Luteolibacter yonseiensis: one gene and its partners. Each later gene encodes a partner of the first gene's protein in a complex. Links are inferred from orthologs where the notes say so. Each region holds a gene or a part of one and is shown on either strand. Other genes may lie near its edges.

Region 1 (6,901 bases):
ACAGGATGCCGACGAGCTGCACCATGAACGCCGCCACCAGCGCGATGCCGGCAGCGATGGGGAGCAGGGGCTTCGCCGGTTTTTCCTCATCCTTGAGGTCCAGCAGCATGATGATGAAGAGGAACAGCACCATCACAGCACCGGTATAGACGAGGATCTGGATGACTCCGACGAAGAACGCGCTGAGTCCGATGAACAGCCCGGCGAGTCCGACGAAACAGGTGACCACGGAGAGCGCGCTGGACACCGGATTGCGGAACGCGACGACCGCCGTGCCGCCGATGAGCATGACGGTGGAAAAGAGCCAGAAGAGGTAGCTGGGCATGGGAAGTTGCTAGATTTCAGTTTTCAGTTTTCAGCGGAGAGGAAGAGAGCGGGCAGCCGTCAGCATCGGTTTTTTCGGAAAGGGCTTCTTCCCTGAAAAGCCGGATGCTGGAGAGCAACAAACTCATTTCAGCTCGTTCCACTTGTTCACGAGGCCGACGCGGGTGCCGCCGATCTCGTAGAGTTTCGTCTTGTCGTGCACCATGTCGGCGCGCTTGAGGCCGGTGATGAGGTAGTCCTTGCGGAGGAAGATGGCCTGCTCGGGGCAGACTTCCTCGCACATGCCGCAGTAGATGCAGCGGATCATGTCGATGTCGAATTCCAAGGGACGCTTCTCGACCTTCGCCCATGGATCGTCGGAAGGGATTTCGGATGGCTTGATCTTGATCGCCTTCGGCGGGCAGATGAATTCGCAGAGCTGGCAGGACACACAGCGTTCGCGGCCCTGCTCGTCGGTGACGAGTGTCGGCGCGCCGCGGTAGTAATCCGGCATGTGCGAGTCCCAGCGCTGCTCGGGGAACTGCATGGTCACTCCGAGGCCGGAGGAAGCGAGTTCCTTGGAACCCGCGGATTTCCCCCGCAGTGTTTTCACCGCGTGGGTCATGGTGAGGAAGAAACCCTTGATGAGGGCTCCGAAGTAGATTTTCTCACCGAAGTTGAGCTTCGGGCGCTGGAGTTTGACGACGGCCATGAGAGGAAATGTTGGGAAATGAAGGGATTAGGCGCGCAGGACTTTCGGGCGTTCTTCGGAAACTTTCGCGACCCAGATCACCGCTCCGGTAACGACGAGAAGGAGCACCGCGCCGACGGCGATGATGACTCCCGCGAGATCCGGTGCCGCCAGGATGAGGGCGCCGAGGAAGACGTTGATGAGCGCGGCTTCGAAGAACACGACCCAGCCGAGCTTCATCAGCTGGTCATAGCGGAACCGGGGCACCGTCCAGCGCACGAGGATGAAGAAGAGGATGAAGCCGATCAGTTTCGTCAGGAAACAACCGAGGTGGATCAGTCCGCCGAAGTAGATGTCGCCGATGTGCAGCTTCGCGACATGGGCGTCGATTCCGAAGCCGATCGACCAGCCGCCGAGGAAAAGCGTCACGATGAGCGCGGAGCCGATGACCATCGCGGCATATTCGCCCATGAAGAACATCGCGAACTTCATCGAGGAATATTCGGTGTGATAACCACCGACGAGTTCGGTTTCGCACTCGGGGAGGTCGAACGGCATGCGGTTCGTTTCCGCGAAGATCGAGATGGTGAAAATGAGGAAGGCGATCGCGGCAGGGAACCAGAAGAGTGCGGTGGTGAGATCCGGCAGGCCGATCTGACCGTTTTTCCAGAAGGGCAGCAGCAACCAGCCGTTGTCCGCCTGGTATTGCACGATCTTGCTGAGGTTCAGGTCTCCGTAGAACATCAGCACCGGGATGATGGAAAGGCCGAGAGCGATTTCATAGGAAATCATCTGCGCCGTCGAACGCACGCCGCCGATGAAGGGAAACTTCGAGTTCGATGCCCAGCCGGCGAGGGTGATTCCATAAACGGAAAGCGAGGCGACGGAGAAAACAAACAACGGTCCGATATCGAGATCCGCGATGACGAGTTTCTCGGTGTGACCGAAAAGGGTGATCGGCGAGCCGAACGGCACCACACAGACCGTGATCAACGCGGGAACGACCGTCAGAGCCGGAGCCATCCAGTAGAATGCCTTGCGGACGTGCTCGGGGGTGAAATCTTCCTTCAGGAAAAGCTTCAAGCCGTCGGCAATCGGCTGAACCAGACCGAACAAGTGGAAATCGTTCTTGAAGCCCAGCAGCGTGAACGGAATGCCGACCCGGTTCGGTCCCACCCGGTCCTGGATGACCGCGGAAAACCTCCGTTCGAAATAAACGGAAACGGGAACCAGAGGCAACACGACCATGAACGTCAGGACGACGATCTTGGTGATGATGATGGCGAGTTGGAATACAATGTCCGGCATTTGGGTCGGGGAAAATTAAAGATTGGAGGATCAACCGTTGATGAGTCCGGCGGCCTTGCGGGCGCGTTCGTTCTTCAGGAGTGGGATTTCGTAACCCGTTTCGGTGATTTGCGTGCCTTGGTGGCCGATCTTGGAAAGAGTGAGTCCGTTGAATGCGGGCACGTTCTGCGCGATGGCCTTGAAGATATCCTCGATGAGGTGGGCCTCGTTTTTCCCGCCGGAAAGGGCAAGCAGGAGATCGCGGAGGATTTCCCAATCGTCATGGGCCTGGGCGGGAGGTTCGACGGCGCGGTTGAGGCGCTGGAGACGGCCGGAGAGGTTGACCATGGAGCCGCGTTTTTCCGCGAAGGTTGCGGAAGGCAGGACGATGTGGGCGCTCTCGGCGGTTGGATTGGCGAGGGTGCTGGTTTGCAGGAGGAAATCGAGTTTCCCGAGGTCCTCGGCGGTGAATCCCGCGTCGGTGACGACGTCCTCGCCGAGAACGATCAATGACTTGATGGAACCGTCGCGCACTCCGTCACGGATGAAGGCGAGGCCGGAGTAAGGGGTTTCGGTGCCGAGGATCAGTTTCGCACCGACCGTGTTCGGGTTGCGGTCCGCAGCGACGAGCAAGGCGTCCGCCTCGCCGGAGCGGGGGATCAGGGCGAGAAGGCTGGTGTTGAGTTCCGCGGCGAGAGCCCGGGTGAGGAAGAGTTCCTCGTTGGTCATGCGGCCGGAGGCGATGATGGCGGTCTGGCCCACAGGTGTGGATTTCAAGCGGCTGGCGCTTTCCGCGATGGCGGCGGACCAGGAAGTCTGGGCGAAGGTGGAAGACCCGGCACCACGGGCGAGCGGTTCGGTCAGGCGGGCGTCGCTGTCGATGTGATGGAAATTCAAGCGATGTGAATCCGGCATCCATGCGGAGTTCACGTCGTTGTTCAGACGCGGGGTGATGCGGTGGACCTTGTTTCCACGGGTCCAGATGGTGATGTTGCTGCCGGTGCCGCAGTTCACGTCGATGCTCGGCGTTTCCTTGAGGAACCAGACACGCATCTGGAAGCGGAAATCATTGGAGGTCAGCGCGCCGACCGGACAGATGTCGGCGGTATTGAGAGAGTAGTTCGAGTCCAGCAGACGGCCCGGATGGACGGTCAAGGTGGTGTGCGTGCCACGCTGGGTGAAGCCGAGCACCGGATCACCGGCGACCTCGTCCATGAAGCGGATGCAGCGGCTGCACATGATGCAGCGCTCGTCGTCGAGGCGGATGCGGGGGCCGATATCGACGTTTTTCGGCTTTTTCACCTTCATGTCGATGAAGCGGGAGACACCGCGGCCGTGTTGCACGGATTGTTCCTGAAGGCGGCATTCGCCGGCCTGGTCACAGATCGGACAGTCGAGAGGGTGGTTGATGAGGAGGAATTCCATCACGCCCTCGCGGCATTTTTCCACTAGTTCGCCTCTGGTGCGGATTCCCATGTTTTCGCCCACGGTATTCGCACAAGCGATGACGGGGCGTGGCATCCAGCCGATGATTTCGTAGCCATTTTCATCCCGGACCGGCTCCTGACCGGGGGCGGGACGGGGCGGCATGCCCATCTGGACAAGACACATCCGGCAGTTTCCCGGGGAGGAAAGCTTGGGATGGTAACAATAATGGGGGACGGTGACCTGTGCCTGGCGGCAGGCTTCAATCATCCGAGTTCCTTTGGGAAACTGATGCCATACGCCGTCAATCTGGACGTTGACCATGCCTTTCTCGGCAGCAAGGTCTTTAGGCAGTTTCAGTTCCGCAATCGCCGAAGGTGTGTCGCTCATGGCTAGATAGAGCGCCGGACGCATGTGCAGGAGTCGTCCATCGGTGCTCGCGCGGGACTATGTCTGGCCAACCATCATGCGGCAAGCGTGCTTTGTGAAAACTTTCACAAGCCGGAATTCGCCGTTTGCGGTTCTGTCGTCACAATCCTTTCAGCCTTTCCCTCGTCGCCTCATCCACCGGTTCGCACAGGCGGTAGCCGTCTCCTTGTTTCGGGATGGTCATCAGGAGGGCGTCGCGTTCATAGGGCGAGGGGAAATCCAGCCCGATGAGCGCCCGTCCGATGCGTTCGCCGGACTGGCGGTAGTTGAAATAGCAGAGGCTGGCATTTCCGCGGATGCGCTGGTCGAGGAAGTCGTGCAGCGCACCGGGGCGTTCGTAGAAATCCAGGCGCAGGAAGGCCGGATTTTTCAAAAGGTCTCCCCTCAGCGGAATCGCGCGGAAGTTGATGTCCACCGCTCCGGTCAGATCTTCCCACGCGAAGCCGTGCGCGTCGAGTTTCTGAGGAAGGGCGTCGAGGTCCTCGGGGTTTTTCGCATGGATGGTGAAGGCCGGCCAAGCGACCTCCTCGCTGGTCTTGCCGTATTGGAAGTCCGCGATGTCCAGCCCTTCGAAGCAGGTGTCGAGCAGTTCCAGCATCGTCCCGGCCCGTTCCGGGATGCGGACGCGGAGCGTGCGGCTGGTCTTCGCTCCGGCACCGATGGATTGGGCGATGAGTCCGAGCTGGAGGAAATCGATGTTCGCTCCCGTGATGACGACAAGCACTTTTTTGCCGACGAGCGCCTCGCGGTTTTTCAGGACGGCGGCCAGTCCCATGGCTCCGGAGGGTTCGGAAATGCAACGCAACCCTTCCCAGAGCGTGCGGATGGCGGTGCTGACTTCGGCATTGGTCACGGTTTCCACGAGATCCACCGTGCTCTGGCAGATCTGGAACGGGATTTCTCCCGCCTTCCTGACCGCGGTGCCGTCGCAGAAGAGATCCACGCTTTCGAGTGACACCGGTTTGGCTGCTTCAAGAGCGGCCTTCATGGAGGCCTGCCCGGCACCTTCCACGCCGACGATTTCGATATCCGGCCAATACGTTTTCAGCCAACATGAAACCCCTGCCGCCATGCCGCCCCCGCCGATCTGCAGGTAGGCGGCGTCGAAGGGACCGTGCCCGGAAAGGACGACCTCGTCCGCAAGCGTGCCCTGGCCGGCCATGACTTTCAAATCATCGTAGGCATGCACGTAAACCGCGCCGCTGGCCGCCTCATCCGCGCGGGCGGCGGAGACGGCCTCATCGTAACTGTCGCCCGCGAGGTGGATTTCAACAAACTCGCCGCCATGGTGGAGCACGGCATTCTGCTTCACCTTCGGGGTCGAGCGCGGCATGTAGATGCGGGCCTTCACTTTCAAGGTCCGGGCTGCGAGCGCCACTCCCTGCGCGTGGTTTCCCGCCGAAGCGGTGACCACTCCGCGCACCGATTCACCCGGAGTGAGCAATGCCATGCGGTTGCAGGCACCCCGCCATTTGTAGGCCTTGATCGGGGAGAGGTCCTCGCGCTTGATCCAGATTTCCGGTCCGGGGCCTGTCAGATTCAGCCGCTCCAGCGGCGTGGCCTGGCCGAAGCGGTACACACGCTCCCGGGCAAACAGGATTTCCTGGCGCAATTGCCGGTCCAGCGGCAGATCCTCACGATTCATACGCGGAGCTTTGTCTGAAATGCCGGGAGCCGCAAGAGGTAGGATCGGCATTCTCATCCGTTTCCGTCCCTCCGGAGGTTCCTGATCAATGGAAGGTCTACACCACCTTTTCCAGTTGTTTCACCAGTTCCGTCAGCCGTTCCCTTTCGTCCGGCATCGCGGGCGCGGGGTCATACCGCAGGCGCTGGTGCAGTGAAATGGCCTCATCGAGCAAATGCCCGTCCGCCAGACCCGGGCGGAGCCGCAGCAGCCATTCGGAAAACGGCATGCCCGGCGGACGCGGGCCGATGCGTTTCCGGGCGGTTTTCTCTATCGAATGCAGGGGCGTGCGGATGGCGGGGCCTCCATAGCCGTTCATGCGCCTCTCCGCATCCATCCGGCGTTTGGATTTCCACAGCCGCTTCATGATGAACACGAGGACGCCCGAGGCGATGGCTCCCATGACCAGCGAGACGGCGAGCTTGTTGGAGGGTTGGTTGCGCCAGAGGAAAAAATCCTCACGCCAGCGTTTCAGCATGTCGTTGAATCGCTGTTTGGTCGTGTTCCGTTGTGGCAGCGTGCCCACCCAGCCGGGCGGTGTGGTGTCGATGTCGATCCATGTCTTCTCCTTTTCATCCCAGGCGCGGCACCACGCATGGCCGTGGGTCCCGCGGATGATGAATTCCTTGCGCGGCACATCCCTTTCCGCGACCGCATAGCCGATGGCGTAGCGGGCGGGGACACCGGCCTGCCGCAGCAGCAGTGTCGTGGCAGCGGCGAAGTATTCGCAGTGGCCGGATTTGGTTTTGGTGAGAAATTGTTCGATCGCCGTGGGGTGGGCCGGATCGTTGGCCGAGGCCCTGATGGTCAGGTTACGCGAATACTGGAAGTCCCGGCGAAACCAGTTCTGGAGGATTGAGATCTTTTCCCGCAGGGTGCGACGCGGGCGCGCGCTTTCCGGGGAGGCGGGTTCCAGCAGGTCCAGTTCCTTCAGCACCGCCTGCAGGGTCGCGCGCTCGATGGCCGGGACATTGAGATCCTCCCTGAGGCTAACTGGATTTTCTCCGGAGAATCCACCGCTCCACAGCACCGAGCCTTCGATGACCGAGTGCTTGGGGTAAACCCGCACGGTGCCGAAATTA
Region 2 (6,698 bases), on another replicon or contig:
TTGATGAGGACCCGTAGCCCACAACCATGCCGGACCCACCATGTCGCGGATGTCGCGCCGGGTGGCGACCCAGCCGAGCAGTTCTTTTGCCAAAGTCGGGTCAGCGACCAAGGATGGCGGATCTCCTTCACGACGAGGGCCGTATTTCACCGGGACGGTTTTCCCTGAGACCGCCTCGACAGCGGTGATGATCTCTTTCACCGAAACTCCTACTCCGGTGCCAAGGTTGCATCGGACGGATGGCCCGCCTGCGGCGAGATGATCAAGCGCGCGGGCGTGGGCGTCGGCAAGGTCGTCCACATGGATATAGTCGCGGATGCAGGTGCCGTCCGGAGTGTCGTAGTCGGTGCCGAAAACCTCGACATGCTCGATTTCCCCGGTTACAGCCATCATCACCCGTGGGATGAGGTGGGTTTCCGGGTTGTGATCCTCCCCGATCAGACCGTCCGGAGAACATCCGCTGGCGTTGAAGTAACGGAGGCAGGCGCTGCGAAGACCCCAGGCTGTGTCGCAATCCGCGAGGATCCGCTCCACCATCAGCTTGCTCATGCCATACGGGTTGATGGGGTTCTGCTGGTTCGTCTCCGTGATGGGGAGCTTGTCCGGCACACCATAAGTCGCACAGGTTGAGGAAAAAACAAAAACCTCACAGCCGAATTCCTGCATGACCTGGAGCAGCTTGATGGGCTCGGCGGTGTTGTTCTGATAATACTTCAGCGGGTTCGTCACCGATTCTCCGACATAGGCGTAGGCGGCGAAATGAATCACCGCGCCGAACTGATGTTTCTCAAACAAGGAACGCACCAATGCCTGATCGCCCACCTCACCGACCACCAACTCGACGGATTCGTCGATAATGGCTTGGTCGTGACCGAATACGAGATTGTCCAGTACCACGATTTTCCGGCCTTGTCCCGCAAGGAGCCGGACGGTGTGGGAGCCGATGTAGCCAGCTCCTCCAGTGACGAGAATCGGTGCGCTTTGATCAATCATAAGTTTGCGCAGAGAGGAAACCGGAGAAACCACTCCTCTGTCAACCCATGGGAGCCGGAAGTGAAAAATTCTCACAAAATCCGGTCGAATAGAATTCCGACCTGTGCTGTCTTAACGGCATGAATAAAAACTTCCGTTCGCTGGCCGGTGCGGCGTTGGCCGCCTTGACCGCCCTCGCCTCCACGTCCTGCTATTATGATCCCTACGCCACCACAACTGTCGGAGGCAGCTACAGCAGCGGGGGATATGGCGATGGCTACGGTTACGGTGGCAGTTCGTTCAGCACCTCCGTTTTTGTCAGCACCGGCGATCCTCGCTGGGGTTACGATCCTTATTGTTACAGCTACTACGACTACAGCCGCCGTTGCTACTATGATCCCTACCTGAATGGTTATTACCCCGTCGGATATCGCCCACCCGTGGTTTACGGGGTTCCCCATCCGGGTGGTTGGCGTCCCGGCCACGGCTACTGCCCGCCACCCCGCTACGTTTCCCATGGCTACATTTCGGATTACCGCAACCGCGAGGGCCGTTACCGGAACAGCAATTACAAATGGGCCAGAGAAGTCCGCCAGGCTCCACAAGGAGGACGTGTGCAAGGCAGCCGTCCGCCACAAGGCGGCTTCCAACGGAACGATTCTCCGCGAAACGGGTCGCGCCCGGATAACTTCAACCGCCCGTCGAACAACTTCTTCGAGCGGCCGTCCGGCAGTGGTTCACGCCCATCGACCAACGATTCGCGTCCGTCCGGAGGCTACTCCCGCGACCGCCAGCCGAGCAGTCAGAACGGCCGGGAGTCGAGGGAAAGCTACCGTCCGCAAAGCGGGAACCGTGAAAGCAACCGCCCGCAAAGCGGGAACCGCCCACCAGAGCGCTTCAACAGTCCGGTGACAAACCCGTCGCAGCGGCAGTCCTACCAAGGCCAGCGTCCGCAGCAGGGCCAGCGCGCCGTACCACAAAATTTCGGCAACCAACGCCCTCAGCCCCAGAGGCAACAACAACCTCAGGCAGGCCGTGGTTCCGGAGGCAAGAAGCAACCCCGCCAGGAAGAAGGCCGGGTGCAAGGCTACCGCTGATCCGATCAATCCAGACGCCGGATACTCCCCGCCTCCCGCCGCTCCCTGTCGCGGCGGAGGCGTTTCAGGGAAACCCGGGGGCGTAAGAGCCAGCGGCCATAAGCCCAGCCGGCCAGCCCGCCGCCAAAGTGGCAGGCATGTCCCACGTGGGAAAATCCGACGATTCCCATGACCGGCTCCATCAAGGCCATGGCCAGTTCCACGGTCAGGACAGCAAATCCCAGAACCCGACCGGACACAAACAACGGCATCATCCGGGACTGCGGAGAGAGTGTCGTCGTCAGCAGCAACAGCGCGAGACACCCTCCTGAAAGTCCGACAAGCAACGGGGCTCCTTGCCCGCCCGGGGCAAGCGTCAGGTGGCCCAAACCTCCACCCAAAATTCCGAAAATCACGGCTTTCATCATGGTCGCCTGTCCCGTCATGTGCTCAACCCGTGAACCGACGAGCAGGATCAGCAGCGAATTCATCACCACGTGGATCCACCCGCCATGCAGCAGGCCGTAGCTGAAAACCTGCCAGATTCGGCCTGAAAGGACTCCGCCGCGACTCAGACCGAACCATTCGAACCATCTCCATGCAGGCTGCTGGTCGGGGCCGCCTGCCGCGGTGACCACCAATTGGATCGCCAGAACCACCGCCACACAAGCCCAGGAGGCTGGAGAGCTCCGGAGCTGGCGCAGGTTGCGCGCGGCATTAGCAAACGGAGCACCCGATGAATTCATACAGGTGCGCGGTCCGGTTCGATTCTAATGGATCATTCTTACTCCACCACCCGTGCCCGTGGCTCCCGCTTGGCGACATCCTCCACGCTCGGGCTGGTCACAAACGGACCGCCTTCCAATGGAGCCACCCCAGTGGTCGCCACGTCAGGCATGTCGGTGGGACGTCCCGCCAACGGGAAATCCTTGCGCAACGGGAAAAACGGATACCCTTCCCACATGAGGATGCGCTTCATGTTCGGGTGACCCGTGAATGGAATGCCCATCATGTCCCACACCTCGCGCTCATGCCAGTCCGCGCCGACCCATACGTCCGTCACCGATGGCACGGTCTCGTCCTCGCCCACCTTCGCCTTCACGCGCAGGTGCTTGGAGTCATCCAGCGTGGCGATCTCATACACCATTTCGAACCGTGGGTCGTCGCCAAAGTGATCAAGGCTGGAAATATCCAGAATCATCTCGTAACCGAGATCCTTCCGGCATTTCGACAGCACATCGTGCAGGGAGCCGAGCTCCACCCGCACCGTGTGCTCGCCACGGAATTCCACCGTTTCCCAAATCTTTTCTCCGAAGGCTTCCCGGAGCTTGGTGACATCGTCTGCTGCTGACATGTTTGAAAATCGTTGAAAATCAGGCGTTCTCCTCGAGGAACACTTTTTTCTGGTCCATCGTGGATTCCTCGCCCTCGATCTTCCGCTGGAGTTTCATCAACCCCTCGATGAGGGCCTCGGGCCGTGGCGGACAACCGGAAATATAAACGTCCACCGGGATGAGCTTGTCGATTCCCTGGAGCACCGCGTAGCTGCGGTACATGCCGCCGGAAGACGCACAAGCACCCATCGCGATGCACCATTTCGGCTCCGGCATCTGATCCCAGACCCGCTTCACGGCGAGCGCCATCTTATAAGTCACAGTGCCTGAAACAATGAGAACGTCCGCCTGGCGCGGCGAGAAACGCATGACCTCCATCCCGAAGCGGGAGATGTCGAAACGGCTCGACGCCGTCGCCATCAGCTCGATGGCACAACAGGCGAGTCCCATCGGCATGGGCCACAAGGAGTTCTTCCGCATCCAGTTGATGGCGGCATCCACGCGGGTGATGATCACATTTCCTTCGATCTTCGAATCGTAGGCCGTGTGGAGAGTGCTTGAAGAAGGGCTGACCATGGTTCGTTACTGCTGGCGGAAGTGTGCCCCCGCTCGCCCGACGTCTCAAGACGTTTGTGAAATTTTTCACAAGGAAACCGCCCTTCCCTCGCTTGATGGACCGAGGCGGGCGGTTGATTCAGGAAAACGAATAACCGTCAGCCGCATCAATCGCGGTTTCTGGAAACGGAACGAAACCCCAGACCCGCCAAGCTCAACAACATGAATACGGCGGTGGAAGGCTCCGGGATGCTGTTGAGGAAGACTTGGTTCCAGTTGGCGTGTGACGCCCCTTGCGCTCCGCCGAAATCCACCCTCGGAGCGGAGATGAGCGGAGTTCCGGTGATCCCGTTGATACGCATGGTTCCATCGACTGCCAAGGAGGTCTGCGTCGGAGAATACCAGTAGAGGGTGTATTGGTGATACCCGCCGCCGCTTCCTTCCAAGGTATAAATCTGTCCGCCGGAGGTTCTGACGAAAGGGTCGCCGTCAGCTTGGGCGCCGAAGTACATGTCAAACCGTTCGGTGCCTGTGTAAAATCTCGCCAGCATCACGTTTCCCGCATCCGGAGTCTCCACAATCCGGAGATTCACGGACAACATCCATCCGAGGGCGGTAAATCCATTCTCCAAAGAAGTCAGGGAGTAACTGTAAATTCCGAACTGGGAACCCGAGTTCAAATCGATCGACCAGGCGTTGACTCCAAAATCGTTCGTCACAGGATTCCGCGTGGCGTTTCCAGGCGCGTTGAGAATGAATCCTTCGGATACGGGATCCGCGGAACCAAAATGTTGGAGTAGAATCGCGGCGGAAGAATGCGAGACAAGGCATGCGGACAAGAGAAGGAGGGCAATGTAGGGCTTCATGGGATTCTCGACCGCAAAACAGTACGATCTAACACAATACAACCGGATCCCACGTATCATGGCGAGGAGATTTTCCAATATCGGCGTCGCCATGAGACATGAACCCGATGCCGGAAATTTCATGCGGCTCCGGCCTTCCGTTTTCCCGCAACAAGATAGGAATCAGGCGGCCCGCCACGTGACAATTCCGTCAATCGACGATTCTGGTAGCCCTCCACACTTGTCCGGCTATGCTGCCAACGCACATGGAGTTGTTTCTCATCGATGCCATCGGCCCGTTTTTCAGGGACTATGAGAACGAGCGCGTGAACTGGTCGAAAATCCCGTTTTCCCATCTCTACGGAGCCGGGGAATCACGGTGGGCGCGAATCGAGACGGACCTCCGGACTTTCGCCCGGGAAGTTTCCGAGCAAGGTTACAACGCGGTCACGCTGGATGATTTGGCGCATCTCGCCCCCCACCCCTTGCACGAGCCGGAGGTCAGTGCGGAAATAGAGCTTTTCCGCGAGAAATTCCGAAAACTCTTCCAGATCCTCCATCACGAGTTCCGGCTGCAGATCTACCTCACCACCGACGTGCTGCCGATGACCGCCGCGGTCACCGCCGCGCTGGGGAACGACACGGAAAAGCTGGAAAACTATTACCTGCAGCTCGTGCGCGGCGTGCTGGATGATTTTCCGGAACTGGCCGGACTCATCCTCCGCATCGGCGAGAGCGACGGCCACGACGTGCAGGACCCCATCCGCACCCAGCTCCACCTGACCACGTCGAAGGAGACGAATCACCTGCTGAGGCGCCTCCTGCCCGATTTCGAGAAACGCGGGAAAAACCTCATCCTCCGCACTTGGACCGTCGGCGCGCACCGCATCGGCGACCTTATCTGGCACAGTGGGACGCTTGCGGACACCTTCACCGGCATCAACTCGCCGAATTTCATTATTTCGATGAAGCACGGCGAGAGCGATTTCTTCCGCTACCTGCCGCTCAACCGCGCGTTTTTCAGCCTGCCGCACCGGAAAATCATCGAGATGCAGGCCCGCAGGGAATATGAAGGGGCGGGTGAATATCCGTCGTTCATCGGGCGGGATTGCGAACGCTTCGCACGCGAGCTCGCCGGAGCTCCGAACATGGCCGGCATGTCGGTATGGTGCCAGACCGGTGGTTGGCACCGCTTCGGCCGGCTCGCATTCCTGGAGGAAAACAACCGGGATGTCTGGATCCGGCTCAACACCGCCGCAGCCATCGGGGTTTTCAAACACGGCAAGTCCGTGGAGACGATCATCGGCGAATTTTCAGGACATGAGAACGCCCCCGCCGTCCTGGAGCTCCTGCACCACGCGGACACCGTCATCCACGAACTGCTCTACATCGAGGAATTCGCCCGGCAGAAACTGTTCTTCCGCAGGGTCCGCGTGCCGCCGATGCTGCACATGTATTGGGACTGCATCTTCATCAACCACGGTGTCCGGAAGATTGTCTCCCACTTCATCACGGATCCCGAGCGCGCGCTCCGTGCGGGCGAAGCCTGCGCCGCCCTGTTTCCCCGGATGGTCGAACTCGCGGAGAGCGCCGGTCTTCCAGTGGATGACATCGAGCACATGCGTGACGCCTTCGGACTCATCCTGCTCGCCCGGCGTTATTATTTCCTGCCTTTCACGGAAGAAATGGCCGGAGAAATCCGCGCCGCCAAGAAGGCCTACAAAGCCCGCTGGCCGAAGCAGATCCGCCAGCGCTACCGCATCAAGGTCTCCTTCGAACCGTTCAAGCTCAAGCGCCACACCATCGCCCTGGGCATCCGGCTGATGGTGAGGAAGAAGCGTGGCTACCGCCTTTTCGACCACCTTTTCACGCTGAATCTTCTCAGCCACGCCTACCGGATCTTCCGCACCCGCGCG
Region 3 (6,674 bases), on another replicon or contig:
ACGACCAAGGCCAGAAGCAGGAAGAGACCACCTTCGTCGATGTCACCCTCTGGGGACGCCAGGCCGAGCTCGCCCAGCAATATCTCGGCAAAGGCCGCTCCGTTTATATCGAAGGCCGTCTCCAGCTCGATACCTGGGACGACAAGGAGACCGGCAAGAAACGCAGCAAGCTCCGCATCGTCGGAGAAGTGATGCAGTTCCTCGGCAGCAACACTCCCGGCGGAAACAACTCCGGCGGTGGTGGCGGCTATTCCGACCGTCCGCAATCCTCCGCCCCCCAGCAACAGTCCTCCGGACCACGGCAAGGTGCCACCGCAGCCCCTGCGGACGAGTATCAGGAAGACGACGACATCCCGTTCTGACTTCTTCAGGAAAATCCAGTTTCCCACAAAACGGAGCCGTTCGCACGGCTCCGTTTTTTTTGCGCTGGTGAATGTGCCATCCCGCTCATGAAAAGGAAACCACTGCTCGCGGCATGCTCCGTGGGATTCTTCTCGACGCCCGGCACCCCAACGGAGTTTCCTCTTCCAGCAACATGAGTGACGAAAAAGAACCTCTAACAGAGAATGATTCCGCACCTGCCGCACAGGCAGCCCCGCGTGCGAAAAAAGCTTCCACCCCACGCCCTAAAAAAACCGCGAAGAAAGCCGCCGCACCTGCGGCCGCCGAGGTCGCCGCTCCGGTGGAGACACCCGCTCCCGCAGAGGCCGCCACCCCGGCACCCGCACCTGAGGCGCCAGCCGCTCCTGCCGCCGAAATCGCCAGCATTCCATTCCCCAAGACTCCCGCACGCGCACCCGAGGAAGATGCCGAGCCATCCCCAACCCAGGAGGGTGGCGAGTGGCCGGAACCTGAAGCCGCCTCATCGGGAGGAAGCAATTCGCAGTCCGAGTCCAGCAAGCGCAAGCGCCGCCGTCGTAAAAAGGGCAAGGGCCAGTCCGAAGGATCACAAAACGCTCCAACCTCGTCCCAGTCCGAGGAGATCCATGCCCAGGTCGTGGCGCAGGAACAGAAACCTGCCGAGTCCACCGCTTCATTCCAGCAACAGCAGCAACAACCCCGCCCCAATCCGCAGCCACAGCAGCAACAGGCTCCCCGTCCGAAGATCGATCCTGACCTCCTGACAAAGATGGCGTGGAAAATCTACCTTGCCGAAGTGAGCGAGGAAGGTGTGGCGCTCATCGGTGACAACGACGCCAAGGACCTCTCCCGCCGCTGCTTCCGCCTCGCCGAGATCTTCGTGGAAGAGCAGATGCGCCGCCGCTGAAGCACGCTGAAAAAAATCAAGGCCACCGTTTCCGAGATGGAAACCGGTGGCCTTTTGATTTTCCAAGAACCGCTCAGTAGACGTCGCGCAGGTAGCGCTTCTCCTTCTTCAGCTGGGAGATGAAAGCCGTGGCTTCTTCCGCGGTCAGGTTGCCATGTTCCTCGGCGACCTTGTGCAGCGCGGCATCCACATCCTTCGCCATGCGCGAGGCATCTCCACAGACATAGAAGGCCGCACCCTTGCTGAGCCAGGCCCAGAGTTCGGCACCGTTCCGCACCATGAGATGCTGGACGTAGAGCTTCTCCTTCTGGTCGCGCGACCATGCCGCGTCGAACTTCGTCAGCGTGCCGTCCGCAATGTAGCTTTCGATCTCGTCCTGATAGAGGTAGTCGGTCGCCTGGTGCGGATTGCCGAAGAACAGCCAGTTCCTCCCCGTCGCGGCGGTTGCCTTGCGATCCTCGAGAAACGCGCGGAACGGGGCGATGCCGGTGCCGGGGCCGCACATGATGACATCCGTGGCGGTATCCGCCGGCAGGCGGAAAGCATTGTTCCCATGGACATAAACCCGTGGTTTTTCCCCACCGGTGAGGCGGTCGGCCAGGAAGGTGGAGCAAATGCCGCCACGCTTGCGGCCGAAGGATTCGTAACGCACGATGCCCACGCACAGGTGGACCTCGCCCGGATGCGCCCGCGGGCTGGAGGCGATGGAGTAAAGCCGTGGCTGGAGTTTCTTCAGGATGGAAACGAACTCCTCGCCATCGGTGAAATCCGCAGGGTGGTCGATGACGAGATCGATCAGGTCACGGCCCCAGCAGAAATCGTCGTAGGCTTTCTTGTCGTCCGCCTCAACCAGCGAGCGGAGGAATGGCGAACCGCTTTTCGCCTGCCATTTCTGGATGATGGACTTGTTGAGCGAACCGATGTCGTAATAACGGATCAAGGCCTCACGCAGGGAAACCTCGCCACCGTTCGGCGCGGGGACGTCACCTGCCTTGAAGGGAAGATTGGCGATGATCTCATCCACCACCTGCGGCGGATTCAACGGATAAACCCCGAGCGCGTCGCCGACCTCGTATTCGAGTCCGGAGCCTTCGAGCGTGAGGGCGATCTGGTTTGTCTGCTTTTCCCCTGCTCCATTGAGATTGTAGTTTTCCACCACACCGGCCGGGAACGGGTTGGTTTTGGAGAAACCGGTTTCAGCGGAATCCGCGGATGCCTCCCCGCCGGAAGACCCCGCTCCGCCCGGCGCGAGGGTCGCGATCACCGCCGCGGACCACTCGGCGTAAGGACCGTCGGGATCCACGTCCACGTCCACCCTGGCGGAGATGCGCTTGGCTCCGAGAGCGGCGAGGCGGGTGTCGAACTCGATGCCGCACTTGCAGAAATCCGGATAGCTGCTGTCCCCCAGTGCCAGCACCGAGTAAGACAGGGCCGGGAGCTGGGGCGCGGAATCGCCCAACAGCCAGCCGTGCAGTTCGGCGGCGCTGTCGGGTGGTTCGCCATCCCCATAGGTGGAGGTGATGATCAGCAGGTTTTTCTCCCCGGCCAACCGCGCGCGGTCGTAGGCGGCCATGTCGTGAAGCTCCACCTCGAAATTGCCTTTTTTCAGCGATTTCACGAGTTTCTTGGCCAGGCCTTCCGCAGTCCCGGTTTGTGACCCGTAAAGCACGGTGACCGGCACAGACGGACCGCTCGCGGCCGCCGCCTGTTGCGCTCCAAGGGCCAGGGCCTTGGAGAGGAAATCGTTCAGCCATGCGCGTTGCTCCGCGGTGAACGGAGCGTCATTTGGAATTTGAATCGGGAAGGCCATTGTTCTGGTGAAATAGCGACCGAGGCCGCAGGGGGGCGGAACTTGTGATGTGGCAGAGCAGGTTTCAAGCCTGATTCATACCAATTCCCCTCATTCGCACTATGAATGCTTCAGATTTTTGGAGGGATCCAACTCGTAAGTCATGGAAAATTCCGCCATCGTTTTCGGTTTGATCCACTTTTCCAGCAATTTCAGATGATGGGCATCGTCCAGCGTGATTCTCAATTTTTCCAGTGAATCAACCTCGATGGAAAAATAGAACTGCCACTGGCAGGAGGGATCGATGTTCCGCCCGGATCTGACGGAAAGAACTTCCGGGATCTTCAGCAGCAGGCTGCGGCTCGTCCGGACAAGCTCTTCCAACCCGGCCGCATCCACCTCTGGCTTGAGCTGGAAGTAGGCCGCATGGTGGATCATCGCCGGAGGCTCAGGATTTCCAACTCAGGGCGCCCTTCTTCAGGGCGTAGACGTAGGCGAATACCAGAATCCCGGCGAAACCCGCCATGCTGATGAGGGCGGCGGGACCCTGGGCCGCGAGATCGCGGAACTGCACGGCCCATGGATACATGAAGACCACCTCGATATCGAAAATCACGAACAGCATCGCGACCAGATAGAACTTCACCGAGAAACGCGGAGCGCCATCACCGACCGGCAACATGCCGCACTCGTAGGCAGAGTCCTTTGTCGCGTTCCGCTTGCCCGAACGACCGAAGATCACACTCGCCGTGAGGGTGGAGCAGGCGAATCCGAGCGCGATCAGGATCTGGAAAAGAACTGGAAGGTAATCTTGTGGCATTGGCGGGACGGGCTGACGCAGTGGTCTTAGAATTCCCCGGGGCAAATGGGTAGGAAAAAATAGGCACAAAAAAACCCGCGCCTTCCGGAAAGGCGCGGGCTTTTTTCAAAAGTCGACATCAGGCGTCGTCCTGGGCGGCTGCCTCGGCAGCGGCGAAGGCGCTCGATGCTTCGTGCACGCGGGATGTGCCCTTGTATTCCTTGCCGATTTTCTCGACGAGGCCGCGGGTCACGAGATTCTGCAGCTTTTCGTAAGCGCGCAGGCGGAGCATTTCTTCACCGCCACTTACGGCGTTACGGACTTTGAGATTGGCGAATACGCGCTCGAAGAGATCGTTGAAACCGAAGATTTTCTTTTCGGCAAGGACGTTACAGAGCTCGTCGGTAACGTGGTCTGGAAGACGGCGTGAGAAGCGGGTACGTTTCGTGGTAATTGCCATAACGACGCGATGATACACCCTCCTGTGACAAAAGCGACTCAAAAAAACGGGAGCCTATCCCAAACCACGTAATTTATTACGCAAGGATTAAATTTCATTTATTTCAATTTTGTGATTTTCCCTGAAGCTAGTGGCTTGACAGGTGGGCGAATTCAGCCACTCTCCGCCTTCCGCCGCGTCGGTAACGTGCCGGACCACCACTTCCCATGAAAAAGGACCTTCATCCGAAATACAATCCGGTCGTCTTCGTTGACATGACCACCGGCAAGCGTTTCATCAGCCGCTCGACCAAGTCTTCCGAAAAGAAGGAAGTCATCGATGGCGTGGAACACAGCATCATCTCCATCGGCATCACGTCCGACTCGCATCCGTTCTTCACCGGCCTCGCCCAGTTCGTGGACACCGAAGGACGCATCGACAAATTCCAAAAGCGTTTCGGTGCCGTCCGCCGCGTTGGGAAGCCGAAGCTCGACTGATTTCCAGTCTGATTTCCCAAATTTCACCAGAACGCCTGGCCGCTCCGCGCGGCCGGGCGTTTTGTTTTCCACCCGGGCTCAACTCAGTTCGTCGAAGCCGTGGATGATGAAATCCGCACCAGCGCGGAGCAGCTGTTCCACCGGGAAGGTTCCGGTGATGGCGACGACCCGGCAGCCCGCCGCTTTCCCCGACAGCACGCCATTGATGGAGTCTTCGATGACGATGCAATCCCTGGTCTCCAGGCCGAGCCTTTCCGCCGTGAGCAAATACGGCTCGGGGTCCGGCTTGCCGCGCGTGATGTCCTCACCGGTGACGATGGTATCGAAGTATTTCCCGAAGCCGAAGGTATCAAACGCCTGTCCCTGGGTCGCGCGGGATGCCGAGGTGGTGAGCCCGTGCCTGCGCCCGGCGGCGTGGCTTTTCGCGAGGAATTCCATCGCCCCGTCGACCAAGGTCACGTGATGGAAGATCTCCGCGAACAGCTCGATCTTGCGGCGGATGATCTCCTCCGCCGTCCGCTTCTGGCCGGGATACATTTCCAGCAACCTTGCCGCCATGCTTTTCTCGGGCGCGCCCTTGAAGGAATACAGGATGGCTTCGTCGTCCAGCGCGTCCCCCAGCTCGGCCGTGAGCGCGATGATGGCTTTCTCATGGATCGGTTCGGAATCGATGAGCACTCCGTCCATGTCGAAGAGAATGCCGCGGGCATCGGCCAGTGTGTCGGAAAGCGAGGGTGTGTTCATGATTCGGTGGTGGTTGGTGGCGCGCCGAGCAGGAGGTTTCCCCGGAGCGCGATGAAGGCTGAGAAAAGAATGACGACCACGAACGCCCCTGGCAATCCGATGAAGTGGCTGATGCCACCGATGAGCGGCGGCCCCGCGAGGAAGCCGAAATAGCCCATCATGGAAATGGCGGCGACACCTTGCCCCACCCCGCCCTCATGGGCGCGGCCACCCGCACCAAGAAGGATGGGAACCAGATTCGCCAGACCGAAGCCCGCCAGCGCGAGACCGAAGAAGGTCGCCGGCCATTCATGGATGCCGATGATCACCACCAGGCCCGCGGTCGTGAGCCAGCCTCCGGTCTTGAGGATCTTCAACGGCCCGTGGCGCCCGATGAGATGATCACCCGACAACCTCCCCGCCGCCATGCAGCACGAGAAAATCCCGTATGCGATCGGCGCGAGCCATGGTGCCGCCCCGGACACCGTGCTGCTGTAAACAGCGCTCCAGTCCATCATGACCCCCTCGGTGAAGAGGGCCATGCAAGCGAGTATCCCGATTTTCAGCAATTTGCCGTTGGGAAATTTGAATCCCCCTCCTGTTTTGGAAGGCGCCTTGTCCCCGGCCAACAGGCTGCCCGCGCTGGAAACGACCACCAGGATCATCGCGGCGGATACGGTCAGGGCGATCGGAACCGCTCCCGCGCCCAGTCTCAGGGCAAAACCCACCGCCAGCGCGGCAAGCAGTCCGCCGATGCTCCAAAGCGCCTGGAAGGTGGCGATGATGGGCTTGCCGACCGAGTTCTCGATCGCGATGCCCTGCGCGTTCACCGAAACATCGAACGCGCCCTTGAACGCGCCGAAAAGGGTCGCGGCGGCGACAAATGTCGGGAAACCCGGTGCGATGGCCAGCAGGACGAGCGCGATGCAGAATCCGGGAGCGAGGAAGTTCAGGTTCGCCCGGCTGCCACGGCGCGCGATGGATTGTCCGGCAACGGGCATCGAGACGATGGCTCCGATGACCATGCCGAGCAGCGCGATGCTGAGATCCGCCTCCGTCAGCCCGAATTTCGATTTGAACGACGGAATCAACGTGGCCCAGGTGCCGAAGATCATCCCGTCCACGAGGAAGAACAATGACGCGGCGATGCGTGGCCTGGA

What was found. The genes of interacting proteins can lie anywhere in the genome.
Region 2: the proteins of JIN84_RS19995 (region 1) and nuoB are in contact, whole or in part, in a crystal structure (PDB 6Y11), measured with the Thermus thermophilus proteins. The link is inferred for Luteolibacter yonseiensis from one-to-one orthologs. Residues at the interface, in WP_096411122.1 of Thermus thermophilus: Arg36, Val44, Arg45, Met46, Gly47, Pro48, Asn49, Arg50, Val51, Leu57, Gln58, Ala61, Asp62, Ile64, Lys65, Ile67, Phe68, Lys69, Glu70, Ile72, Val74, Glu223, Ala224, Glu225, His233, Thr234, Glu235, Tyr236, Ser237, Trp241; in WP_096411117.1 of Thermus thermophilus: Arg16, Glu17, Gly18, Leu24, Leu27, Val28, Trp30, Gly31, Arg32, Asn34, Ser35, Trp37, Thr54, Asp55, Ala56, Asp59, Ala61, Arg62, Phe63, Gly64, Glu66, Val67, Phe68, Arg69, Ala70, Ser71, Arg73, Gln74, Ala75, Asp76.
Region 3: the proteins of JIN84_RS19995 (region 1) and JIN84_RS10990 are in contact, whole or in part, in a cryo-EM structure (PDB 6KHJ), measured with the Thermosynechococcus vestitus proteins. The link is inferred for Luteolibacter yonseiensis from one-to-one orthologs. Residues at the interface, in WP_126985484.1 of Thermosynechococcus vestitus: Gln8, Lys26, Trp29, Leu30, Pro33, Met34, Met37, Leu38, Leu83, Ile84, Phe85, Lys86, Glu87, Asp88, Val89, Leu90, Pro91, Ala92, Thr100, Ala104, Val107, Ile108, Phe111, Leu112, Tyr114, Ile115, Ile125, Ser126, Leu128, Phe133; in WP_126986108.1 of Thermosynechococcus vestitus: Gly6, Tyr7, Glu8, Tyr9, Phe10, Gly12, Phe13, Leu14, Ile16, Cys17, Ser18, Pro21, Ala24, Leu25, Ala27, Ser28, Leu31, Arg32, Pro33, Ser35, Arg40, Leu41, Thr42, Thr43, Tyr44, Glu45, Ile51, Gly53, Ala54, Trp55.

Annotation. Positions count from the first base shown.
Region 1 is NZ_JAENIK010000012.1:1,022,190-1,029,090, reverse strand. The notes cover bases 173-3,085. They hold JIN84_RS19995 (complex I subunit 1/NuoH family protein), read right to left. Parts: upstream 2,303-3,085; coding sequence 1,043-2,302; downstream 173-1,042. Other genes in these bases: JIN84_RS19990 (NADH-quinone oxidoreductase subunit G), read right to left, coding at 2,333-3,085; JIN84_RS20000 (4Fe-4S binding protein), read right to left, coding at 449-1,015; JIN84_RS20005 (NADH-quinone oxidoreductase subunit J family protein), read right to left, coding at 173-325. In the rest of the region: more of JIN84_RS20005, read right to left, coding at 1-172; more of JIN84_RS19990, read right to left, coding at 3,086-4,096; JIN84_RS19985 (pyridoxal-phosphate dependent enzyme), read right to left, coding at 4,236-5,780; JIN84_RS19980 (transglutaminase-like domain-containing protein), read right to left, coding at 5,878-6,901. UniProt on the Escherichia coli protein: NDH-1 shuttles electrons from NADH, via FMN and iron-sulfur (Fe-S) centers, to quinones in the respiratory chain. The immediate electron acceptor for the enzyme in this species is believed to be ubiquinone.
Region 2 is NZ_JAENIK010000013.1:121,102-127,799, forward strand. The notes cover bases 2,191-4,900. They hold nuoB (NADH-quinone oxidoreductase subunit NuoB), read right to left. Parts: upstream 3,959-4,900; coding sequence 3,422-3,958; downstream 2,191-3,421. Other genes in these bases: JIN84_RS20925 (rhomboid family intramembrane serine protease), read right to left, coding at 2,191-2,794; JIN84_RS20930 (NADH-quinone oxidoreductase subunit C), read right to left, coding at 2,833-3,402; JIN84_RS20940 (hypothetical protein), read right to left, coding at 4,105-4,803. In the rest of the region: UDP-glucose 4-epimerase GalE, read right to left, coding at 1-993; JIN84_RS20920 (hypothetical protein), read left to right, coding at 1,113-2,069; more of JIN84_RS20925, read right to left, coding at 2,075-2,190; JIN84_RS20945 (hypothetical protein), read left to right, coding at 5,049-6,698. UniProt on the Escherichia coli protein: NDH-1 shuttles electrons from NADH, via FMN and iron-sulfur (Fe-S) centers, to quinones in the respiratory chain. The immediate electron acceptor for the enzyme in this species is ubiquinone.
Region 3 is NZ_JAENIK010000011.1:305,683-312,356, reverse strand. The notes cover bases 2,191-4,876. They hold JIN84_RS10990 (NADH-quinone oxidoreductase subunit A), read right to left. Parts: upstream 3,877-4,876; coding sequence 3,505-3,876; downstream 2,191-3,504. Other genes in these bases: JIN84_RS10975 (HAD family hydrolase), read right to left, coding at 4,870-4,876; JIN84_RS10980 (type B 50S ribosomal protein L31), read left to right, coding at 4,522-4,791; JIN84_RS10985 (helix-turn-helix domain-containing protein), read right to left, coding at 3,995-4,315; JIN84_RS10995 (Dabb family protein), read right to left, coding at 3,177-3,494; JIN84_RS11000 (diflavin oxidoreductase), read right to left, coding at 2,191-3,077. Outside these bases: JIN84_RS11010 (single-stranded DNA-binding protein), read left to right, coding at 1-362; JIN84_RS11005 (hypothetical protein), read left to right, coding at 536-1,267; more of JIN84_RS11000, read right to left, coding at 1,341-2,190; more of JIN84_RS10975, read right to left, coding at 4,877-5,535; JIN84_RS10970 (MFS transporter), read right to left, coding at 5,532-6,674. UniProt on the Escherichia coli protein: NDH-1 shuttles electrons from NADH, via FMN and iron-sulfur (Fe-S) centers, to quinones in the respiratory chain. The immediate electron acceptor for the enzyme in this species is believed to be ubiquinone.